One region of the Xenorhabdus sp. TS4 genome, then DNA from elsewhere that is predicted to be linked to it. Evidence: predicted binding sites of a transcription regulator. Region 1 holds the regulator's gene; the other holds the start of a gene.

The links. Region 1 encodes CRP, which controls carbon source genes, mostly activating them, when cyclic AMP is high. Its sites were predicted from a motif close to ATGTGANNNNNNTCACAT; they were not measured.
Region 2: a site for CRP is predicted at 3,441-3,458, ahead of focA (formate transporter FocA). Genes of this name have one in related genera too.

Annotation. Positions count from the first base shown of each region.
Region 1 covers NZ_NKHQ01000001.1:119,524-124,566, reverse strand. The annotation lists gene Xets_RS00475 (aminodeoxychorismate synthase component II) at 1-1, shown strand, start outside; gene Xets_RS00470 (aspartate aminotransferase family protein) at 124-1,341, shown strand; gene crp (cAMP-activated global transcriptional regulator CRP) at 1,407-2,039, opposite strand; gene Xets_RS00460 (phosphoribulokinase) at 2,464-3,333, opposite strand; gene Xets_RS00455 (YheU family protein) at 3,400-3,618, opposite strand; gene Xets_RS00450 (LysE family translocator) at 3,801-4,406, shown strand; gene murP (PTS N-acetylmuramic acid transporter subunit IIBC) at 4,408-5,043, opposite strand, start outside.
Region 2 covers NZ_NKHQ01000011.1:228,289-233,331, forward strand. The annotation lists gene pflA (pyruvate formate lyase 1-activating protein) at 1-28, opposite strand, end outside; gene pflB (formate C-acetyltransferase) at 178-2,460, opposite strand; gene focA (formate transporter FocA) at 2,515-3,372, opposite strand; gene ycaO (30S ribosomal protein S12 methylthiotransferase accessory factor YcaO) at 3,697-5,043, opposite strand, start outside.

The DNA.
Region 1 (5,043 bases):
GTTAGATACCTCCGCATTCCCTCATTCTGTTATTTTTTTATTTGCCCTTAAGTGATTTTTTATTCATATTTTATGACTATTATTTCACTTCGAAATGGCAAATATAAAAATAAGGTGAGGGAAATGGTAGAAAATAAAGCAGCAAACCGAAATACCTATGATCAAGTGATGTTGCCCATTTATGCACCGGCGAATTTCATTCCTGTCAGAGGGCAAGGAAGTCGGGTATGGGATCAACAGGGTAAAGAATATATTGATTTTGCCGGGGGTATCGCTGTCTTGGCTTTGGGGCACAGTCATCCGGCTTTGGTGAACGCCTTGAAACAGCAAGGTGAAAAATTGTGGCATGTCAGCAATATTTTTACCAATGAGCCTGCCTTAACTTTAGCGCAAAAATTGATTGATTCGACCTTTGCTCAAAAAGTCTTTTTCGCTAATTCGGGAGCGGAAGCCAATGAAGCGGCATTTAAATTAGCACGTCGTTATGCGATTACTCGTCATTATCCCAATAAAACCAAAATCATTGCATTCCATCAGGCGTTTCATGGTCGTACCTTTTTCACTGTTTCGGTAGGAGGGCAGCCGAAATATGCCGAAGGGTTTGGACCTAAACCTGCTGATATTGTTCACGTGCCTTTTAATGATTTGGATGCCGTCAGGGCGGAAATCGATGATCACACTTGTGCTGTTGTTTTGGAGCCAATTCAAGGAGAAGGGGGGGTTACTCCTGCGACGATGGAGTTTCTGCATGGGGTGCGTGAATTGTGCGATAAGCATCAGGCTTTGTTGGTCTTTGATGAAGTTCAGAGTGGGATGGGGCGCACGGGTAAGTTATATGCTTACCAGCATTATGGCGTACAGCCGGATATCTTGACGACAGCAAAAGCGCTGGGGGGCGGTTTTCCAATTAGTGCAATGTTAACGACAGATACAATAGCGGCGGCAATGGAAACGGGGGCACATGGAACGACTTATGGTGGAAATCCATTGGCTTGTAGCGTCGGTTGTGTCGTACTGGATATCATCAATACGCCAGAAGTGCTGATGGGCGTGGAAAAACGGCACGATATGTACACTCATGCTCTGGAAAAGATGAACCAAAAATATGGTATCTTCCATGAATTTCGTGGAAAAGGCTTGCTGATTGGGGCCGTATTGAAAGCCGAATATCAGGGTAAGGCCAGAGAAATATTGCAGCAAGCGGCGGAACTGGGATTGATGTTATTAAGTGCAGGAGACAGCATCTTGCGTTTTACACCATCATTGATCATTTCTGAGGACGAAATCACAGAGGGTATGATGCGGCTGGAAATGGCGATATCCCGCTGGTTAAACAAATAACAGTAAAAAAAGCCAGTACGAAGTAACGGATTGCACTGGCTGAGTAGTTTCTGGTTTATCGGGAATTAACGTGTCCCATAAACGACGATGGTTTTGCCATGTGCAGAGATCAGGTTTTGATCTTCCAGCATTTTCAGGATACGGCCAACCGTTTCACGGGAGCAACCCACAATCTGCCCAATTTCCTGACGTGTGATTTTGATTTGCATACCATCAGGGTGAGTCATTGCATCAGGCTGTTTGGCCAAATTGAGCAACGTCTGGGCGATACGACCTGTAACGTCCAGAAAGGCTAAGTTACCTACTTTTTCGGAAGTGGTTTGTAGGCGACTTGCCATCTGAGCAGATAAACGCATCAGAATATCAGGATTCACCTGAATTAACTGGCGAAATTTCTTATAGGAAATTTCAGCCACTTCGCAGGCACTTTTTGCTCGCACCCATGCAGTACGCTCTTGTCCCTCTTCAAACAATCCAAGTTCACCAATGAAATCTCCCTGATTTAAATAAGAGAGAATCATCTCCTTACCTTCTTCATCTTTTATTAGAACAGCAACCGAACCTTTAACAATGTAGTAAAGCGTTTCTGCTTTCTCGCCTTGATGAATAAGCGTGCTCTTGGATGGATATTTGTGAATATGGCAGTGTGACAAAAACCATTCAAGAGTAGGGTCTGTTTGTGGCTTGCCGAGAACCATTCGCTTTATCCTCTGTTGTTATTTCTGCCTTTATAGTGTGAGAAACGGTAGTTCCTCTTCAGGCTAGCTTTTAAAGTCAATAGATTAACATATTAACCTGCTGAAAAACTGACAAGCGGGAATTTTATATGGATTATAAGGATGTCAAAATGTAGGTATATTGATCTTAACCCATATACCTTGCCAGTTCGCGCTTGTAACCTTGTTTGTAACACAGGAAAGCATTTCTGTCTCCTCCTGTATCGCTTCAGCATATTAAACTGACTGGTAGATTACCAGAAATCAGGCAGAAGAGTTGGTTTTATTGATTTTACATTTATAAAAGGGAAAAAATTATGTCACAAAAAATGGTCTGTTTATTTAAATAAAACAGGTAACGTTATTTTTTGTTACCTGCCTTATTAAAAATTAAATAGGGATTAAATTACGAAATTTTTTTGCCTTCCAGTAATTGCTTAACAAGCGGTGCCATAATTAATTCCATTGCCAGCCCCATTTTTCCACCTGGAACGACGATAGTATTTATGCTGGAAATAAATGAGCCCTGAAGCATAGCGAGTAAATAAGGAAAATCAATTTGAGTGAGGCCACGGAAGCGGATCACGATAAAACTTTCGTCCAGCGAGGGAATGGCTTTGGCAGAGAAGGGATTGGAGGTATCAACGGTGGGGACACGCTGGAAATTGATGTGAGTACGTGAAAACTGAGGAGTGATGTAGCGGATATAGTCATCCATTGAGCGGACAACGGAATCCATGACAGCCTCTCTGGAATGCCCACGTTCACCGGTATCACGGATGAGTTTTTGTATCCATTCTAAATTGACGATAGGCACAACGCCAATCAATAGATCCACATGACTGGCGACATTGTGTTGTGGCGTGACAACACCACCGTGCAGCCCTTCATAAAATAGGACGTCTGTCTTTGATGGCAGGGGTTCCCACGGTGTGAACGTACCTGGTGATTGGTTATAGGGAACGGCTTCATCATAGGTATGGAGATATTTTCGGCAGCGGCCATTGCCCGTTTCCCCATACTCAAAGAATGTTTTTTCCAACATACCGAAATCATTAGCTTCTGGCCCAAAGTAGCTGATATGTCTGCCTTGTTCTCTTGCTTTGCGTATCTCGGCATCCATTTCAGGACGAGTGTAACGATGGAAACTATCCCCTTCTATCAGTGCGGCGGTTACGTCAAGTTGTTGGAAAATCTTACGGAAAGCGACACTGGTGGTGGTTGTTCCTGCTCCACTGGAGCCAGTGATTGCGATGACGGGGTGTTTGGCAGACATGAACAGACTCCTTAATCAATAAAACTGGCGAATCAGTCAATTAGAATGAATAAAGCAAGCTGAGCTTTACGGACGGAACATCTCTTTAGGCAAGATATTAACGGTTCCATGTAGTTCAGACCATACCAACAGAACCTCGCCTCGTTCAAGCTGACGTTTTACATCCTGTACTTTTTGTTCGAGCGTTTTTTCCTGTTCACCATAATCAGTACCTTCCCGCAGGACAAAACTTTCAATTAAGTTGTGGAGTGTATCGGCTTCCAATTGTTGCCACGGGATAATCATTGTGATTGCTCCTGAAAATACTGTAATTCATTATCGGGTAAATTTAGATGTTGCCAATGGAGTTGTAGTCTGGGATTCATAATGAATTGATTTCATGATTAGTTATCTTGTATATGAAATAACATACTGTTATTTTTCTTGAAAAGAAATGCCAACTATCTGGGTGGGAGGGGAATCTACCCATGACTTTAAGCCTGATATTTTCGCTTAGTATATTTATGTTTATTTCCGCTGTCACACCGGGCCCAAACAATTTGTTACTGACATCATCGGGAGCTAATTTTGGTATTCGCCGCTCTATCCCGCTTTGTTTGGGCATTATTCTGGGAATGCAGACAATTTTGCTGCTGTCTGCGTTTGGTGTTGCGGCGTTACTGTTGATTTATCCTGCTATACACATGGGCCTGAAAATACTCGGATGTCTGTATTTATTATGGCTAGCCTGGAAAACAGCTACTTCGCATTATAAGCGGCTGGACACCACAACATCGGCAGGAGAGCCAATAAAGATTTATCAAGGTTGGTTATTGCAGTTCTTAAATCCCAAAACATGGTTGATGGGATTGGGTGCAATCAGTAGTTACAGTCTGGCTGGAGAGTTGTATAACCATTCCATTTTTGTTATCAGTATCGTGATGTTAATCGTCAATACCCTTGCTGGTGCAATCTGGCTTGTTCTCGGTTCACTGATTGGACGGTTACTGAAAAGCCGTCGCGCGTGGTTTACATTTAATATCGCAATGGGTGTCCTGACCGCCGCTTGTGTGCCTTTAATCTGGTTTGGCTGAGTTAACTTAAATCGATATTTTTGCTGCCGAAGAATAGCGTTAGCGTGAAGCCAGCGATATAAGAGACGATTAGTCCGGCACCATATATTGCCATGCCCGTGAATATGCCGCTGTCGGATGTCATCAGCGGCAGGGCGACTAGCCCGGAAGGGCCGAAAACGCTATTCAATCCGACAGGCCATCCCCACCAGGCAATCAGACCGATAAAAAAACCACCTATGGCACCGCCGAGACAGGCGGTGACAAAAGGTTTGACGCGGGGAAGTGTGACACCATAGATCAAGGGCTCGCCAATTCCCAATAAACCTGGAATGATGGCGCCTTTGATTTGAGCGCGCAGTAACGCGCCTTTTTGGGCTTTGACATATAACGCCAGTGCGGAACCTACTTGCCCCGCCCCTGCCATCGCCAGAATGGGAAAAAGGGAATTAAATCCTTGTGCTTCCATCAAAGCAAAATAGACGGGGACAAAGCCCTGATGTACACCAAACATCACGGCGATTAGGAATAGCCCTGCCAAGATGGCTGTACCGAATGGGTTGCCATTCAAATTCATGAACAGCCATGACATCACGGTAAACAAATAACCTCCGACAGGCATAATGACGATAAATGCAACAGCGCCCATAATAAGTAG
Region 2 (5,043 bases), on a different contig from region 1:
AAGAGTGGATACGGCCAAGTACGGACATGAAAGGACTTCTCCAAAACTAGCAAGCTAATAAAGGCCCCAAGGATTAAGGAGCCTTTATTGTAAGTTATTTCAATAGAAATAATGACATTTTACGTTAACGCGATTCTCATTGACTCTATTTCACGTCATTACACTATATTTTAATCATTACATGGTTTGAGTAAATGTACGGGTGATAACGTCCCGTTGCTGTTCTTTAGTCAAAGAATTAAACCGCACAGCGTAACCAGATACGCGAATAGTCAATTGCGGGTATTTCTCAGGATTTTCCATGGCATCCAACAGCATTTCGCGGTTCATCACGTTAATGTTCAGGTGCTGACCACCTTCGATATCTGCTTCGTGATGGAAATAACCGTCCATCAGGCCCGCCAGATTTGCTTTACGTACTTCATCATCTTTACCCAGTGCATTAGGTACAATAGAGAATGTGTATGAAATACCATCTTTGGCATAGGCAAACGGCAGTTTAGCGACCGAAGTCAATGAAGCAACTGCACCTTTTTGATCACGTCCGTGCATTGGATTAGCGCCTGGTCCGAATGGTGCGCCAGCACGACGTCCATCAGGAGTATTCCCCGTTTTCTTACCATAAACCACGTTTGAGGTAATAGTCAGTACAGACTGTGTTGGAACAGCATTACGGTATGTTTGCAGTTTCTGAATTTTCCTCATGAAGCGTTCAACCAGATCACAAGCGATATCATCGACACGTGGATCGTTGTTACCGAATTGTGGGTATTCACCTTCAATGTTGAAATCAATTGCTAAGCCATCTTCATCGCGGATTGGGGAAACTTTCGCGTATTTAATGGCAGACAATGAGTCAGCGGCAACGGATAGGCCTGCGATACCACATGCCATAGTACGGTATACATCACGATCGTGCAGTGCCATTAATGAAGCTTCATAGCTGTATTTGTCATGCATGTAGTGGATAATATTCAGGGCAGTGACATATTGTTTTGCCAGCCAATCCATGAAGTGATCCATACGCGCCATAACCTTGTCATAATCTAGCACCGCATCTTTCATTGGCTCTTCTTTCGGGCCAACTTGCATTTTCATTTTTTCATCCACGCCGCCGTTGATGGCATACAACATGGTTTTTGCAAGGTTTGCACGGGCGCCGAAGAACTGCATTTGTTTACCAACAACCATTGGGCTGACGCAGCATGCGATAGCGTAATCATCGCTGTTGAAGTCAGGGCGCATCAGGTCATCATTTTCATATTGCAGGGATGAGGTGTCGATAGAGACTTTTGCTGCAAACTTTTTAAAGTTAACAGGCAGTTTTTCAGACCATAGGATGGTCATGTTAGGTTCTGGGGATGGCCCCATGGTATATAGCGTATGCAGGAAACGGAAACTGTTTTTGGTTACAAGGGTGCGTCCATCTAAACCCATACCAGCCAGTGATTCGGTTGCCCAAATTGGGTCGCCAGAAAACAGCTCATCATACTCCGGAGTACGCAGGAAACGTACCATGCGCAGTTTCATGACCAAATGATCGATCAGCTCTTGAGCTTGTTGTTCAGTTAATTTACCTGCCTGAATATCACGTTCGATATAGATATCCAGGAAGGTCGAAACACGACCAAAGGACATTGCAGCCCCGTTTTGGGATTTAACGGCTGCCAGATAGGCAAAATAAGTCCATTGCACGGCTTCTTTGGCATTGGTAGCAGGATTGGAAATATCATAGCCATGTTTAGCAGCCATCTCTTTGATTTGACCAAGAGCACGATGCTGTTCGGCGAGTTCTTCGCGCAAACGAATGGTAGCTTCCAGGTTTTCGCCGTTTTCCAATTTTTCCTGTAGGGAAGTGAATTGGGCAAACTTTTCGTCACGCAGGAAGTCGATTCCGTACAATGCAACGCGACGGTAATCACCGATAATGCGACCACGGCCATAGGCGTCAGGCAAGCCAGTCAATACACCAGATTTACGGCATTTCAGAATATCGGGGGTGTAAACATCAAATACGCCCTGATTATGCGTCTTACGATATTCAGTGAAAATTTGTTTCAGTTTTGGGTCCAGGTCACGATTGTAAGCTTTACAGGAACCTTCAACCATTTTAATGCCGCCAAATGGAATAATGGCACGTTTTAGTGGTGCTTCGGTTTGCAGGCCAACAATTTGTTCCAGATCTTTTTCAATATAACCCGCATCATGAGAGGTAATTGTAGACGCAATGTCAGTATCAAAATCTATCGGTGCATGGGTGCGGTTTTCGATTTTGATACCTTCCATGACTTTTTCCCACAAAGCATTTGTTGCTTCTGTGGCGCCCGCGAGGAATGATTCATCACCTTCATACGGGGTATAGTTTTTCTGGATGAAATCACGGACATTGACTTCATTCTGCCAGCTACCCTCGTTAAAGCCTTGCCATGCTACTGAGAATTTTTCGTTTAACTCGGACATGATACTTCTACCTTTTAACAGTGGAACTTTTAAGAAATCTGATGTAGAGGCGAATTAATGATTTTTGCCGCCACGTAAATAAATCAACCAATAAGTCAATCCAACCAATACCGCACCACCAATGATGTTACCGATCGTGACAGGGATCAGGTTATCGGTAATAAAACTTGCAACATTAAGTTGAGGAAATCGTTCAGGGGTTGTTCCTACTTTCAACCAAAATTCATCTGGGGCGAAGTTTTTGATAATGATCCCAAACGGAATTAAAAACATGTTGGCGATACTGTGTTCAAAACCGCTGGCGACAAACATGCCAATTGGCAGGATCAGTGCGAATAATTTATCGATCAAACTGCGTCCGGCATAACTCATCCAGACCGCAAGACATACCATCAGATTGGCTAAAATACCCAGGCATATCGCCTCGATAAAGGAATGGTGCATTTTATGATCTGCTGTCTGTAATACATTCAGTCCCCAGGTTCCATTGGCAACGGCATATTGGCCGGAGTACCAAACCAAGGCCACGAAAAACAGGGCGCCAATCAGATTACCGATGTAAACGTTAATCCAGTTTTTGATCATTTGAGACCAGGTAATACGCCCCGTCGCTTTTGAAATAATCGTCAACACAGTGGAAGTGAAAAGATCGACGCCGCATATAACCACCAGCATCAAACCAAGGGAAAAACAGATCCCACCCGTTAATTTAGCTAATCCATAAGGAATGGAAGAGGTTCCTGTTGTTGCCGTAATATAAAAAACAAAAGCAATGGAAATAAATACACCTGCCATGATTGCCGATAAATAAGTCACTGTGGGATGTTTATTGACTTTATATACACCAATGTCATCAGCGATTTGTGCCATTACAGCAGGTGAAAATAAATTGAAAGGGTTGTCAGTTTTCATCCTAACACTCTCTTTATCCTTAATTAATCATAGCACGCATTGATAGTAACAAACGGGGATTGACCTGAATTTGATATGGATCATATTAGACCGAAAGTCTAATGAAATATGGCAGTTTAAATGTGGTGAGATAGAATTAATACTATGATTTATAAAGAAAAATATTTTTTAAAATTTATAAAAATTTTTTATATAAGCAGTTTTGGCCTTTTAGATATTAAAAGTAAAACAACAGGTTAAATTGTCATTTATTTGTTATTTCAAAATAAATTATATTTAACCTGCATTTTACTTTTTATGATAAATAAACGTTAATGCAACAGTTTATTTATTGGTCCAAAATTCACGCTTAGCTTTTTGCAGTTTATCATAAGCATTTAATAATGCTTGATGAGCGGGCAGTGCTTTTAATTCTGAATCAATAGGCCATAGACCATAGAAGCAGTTTTCTCCGGCAATGGCCGCTGAAGCAGCATCAACAGTGTCTTGGCCGTACATTTTTACAAATGCCTGATAATATTGCTCTGGTTGGCGATCTTCTTCTTGGGTTAACAGTAACAACGTTTGCAGGCAGCGATAATAGTTAGCTCGCTCAGCGGTGAAAACAGAAGCATTGAAATCCTGTGTCCATTCAACCCAAATCAGTGCTTGTTCCAAATCATTGCCTGCCAGTGCCAGCATGGATTTTAATTCACCGATACGCAGGTTGCTCCAACCGTTATCTTTACCTACCGCAACTCCCAGTAACTCACGGACACGGGTGAAGTCATCTAAACCTTCATCATCTAGCTGTTCGAGAAAAGCCAGATACTCTCCTGGTTGCCATTGACTTTCCGGCAAAGCCAGAATGGTATCACGCAGATGAGTTCCCATGGTGTTATTAGCAATGTGCAAATCTTCGACCGGATAAATATCTGACATACCGGGAACCAGAATGCGGCAGGCGTAAATGCCAAGGTGCTCATAATCAGCGATATAGACTTCAGCATCCAGTTTATTGAAAATCCCCATCAAGGTGGTGAACTCTTCTTCTGTTGTTCCGCTGAAATTCCAGTCAACAAACTCATAGTCAGCATCTTGCTTGAATAGATCCCAACTGATTACACCGCTGGAATCAATAAAGTGAGTTTCCAGATTGGTATGCTCAGAAACTTCTTCATTATCAAAGCTTGGTGGGGTGAAAACATCCAGATCTTTCAGGCTCCGGCCTTGCAGCAGTTCTGTGACTGTGCGCTCCAGTGCAACACCAAAATCAGGATGAGCGCCAAAGGAAGCAAAACAAGTGCCATTATTAGGATTGAACAGTACGACGCAAATGACCGGGAACTGCCCACCAAGTGAAGCGTCGTAACAATAGATAGGAAAGCCTTCTTCCTGCAATTTATTGACTGATTCAATGACGCTTGGGTAGCGGTTCATAATATCTTGTGGAATTTCAGGCAGGCTGATGCATTCTGCGATAATGCGGTTCTTCACATAGCGCTCAAATACTTCAGATAATCCCTGTACACGCGCTTCGTTCATGGTATTGCCAGCTGACATACCGTTTGAAACATACAGATTTCCGACAATATTCATTGGAATATAAATCGTTTGATTATCTGACTGACGATTAAATGGCAGGGCGCAGATCCCCCGCTCTTCATTACCAGATTGCAGATCCACTAATTG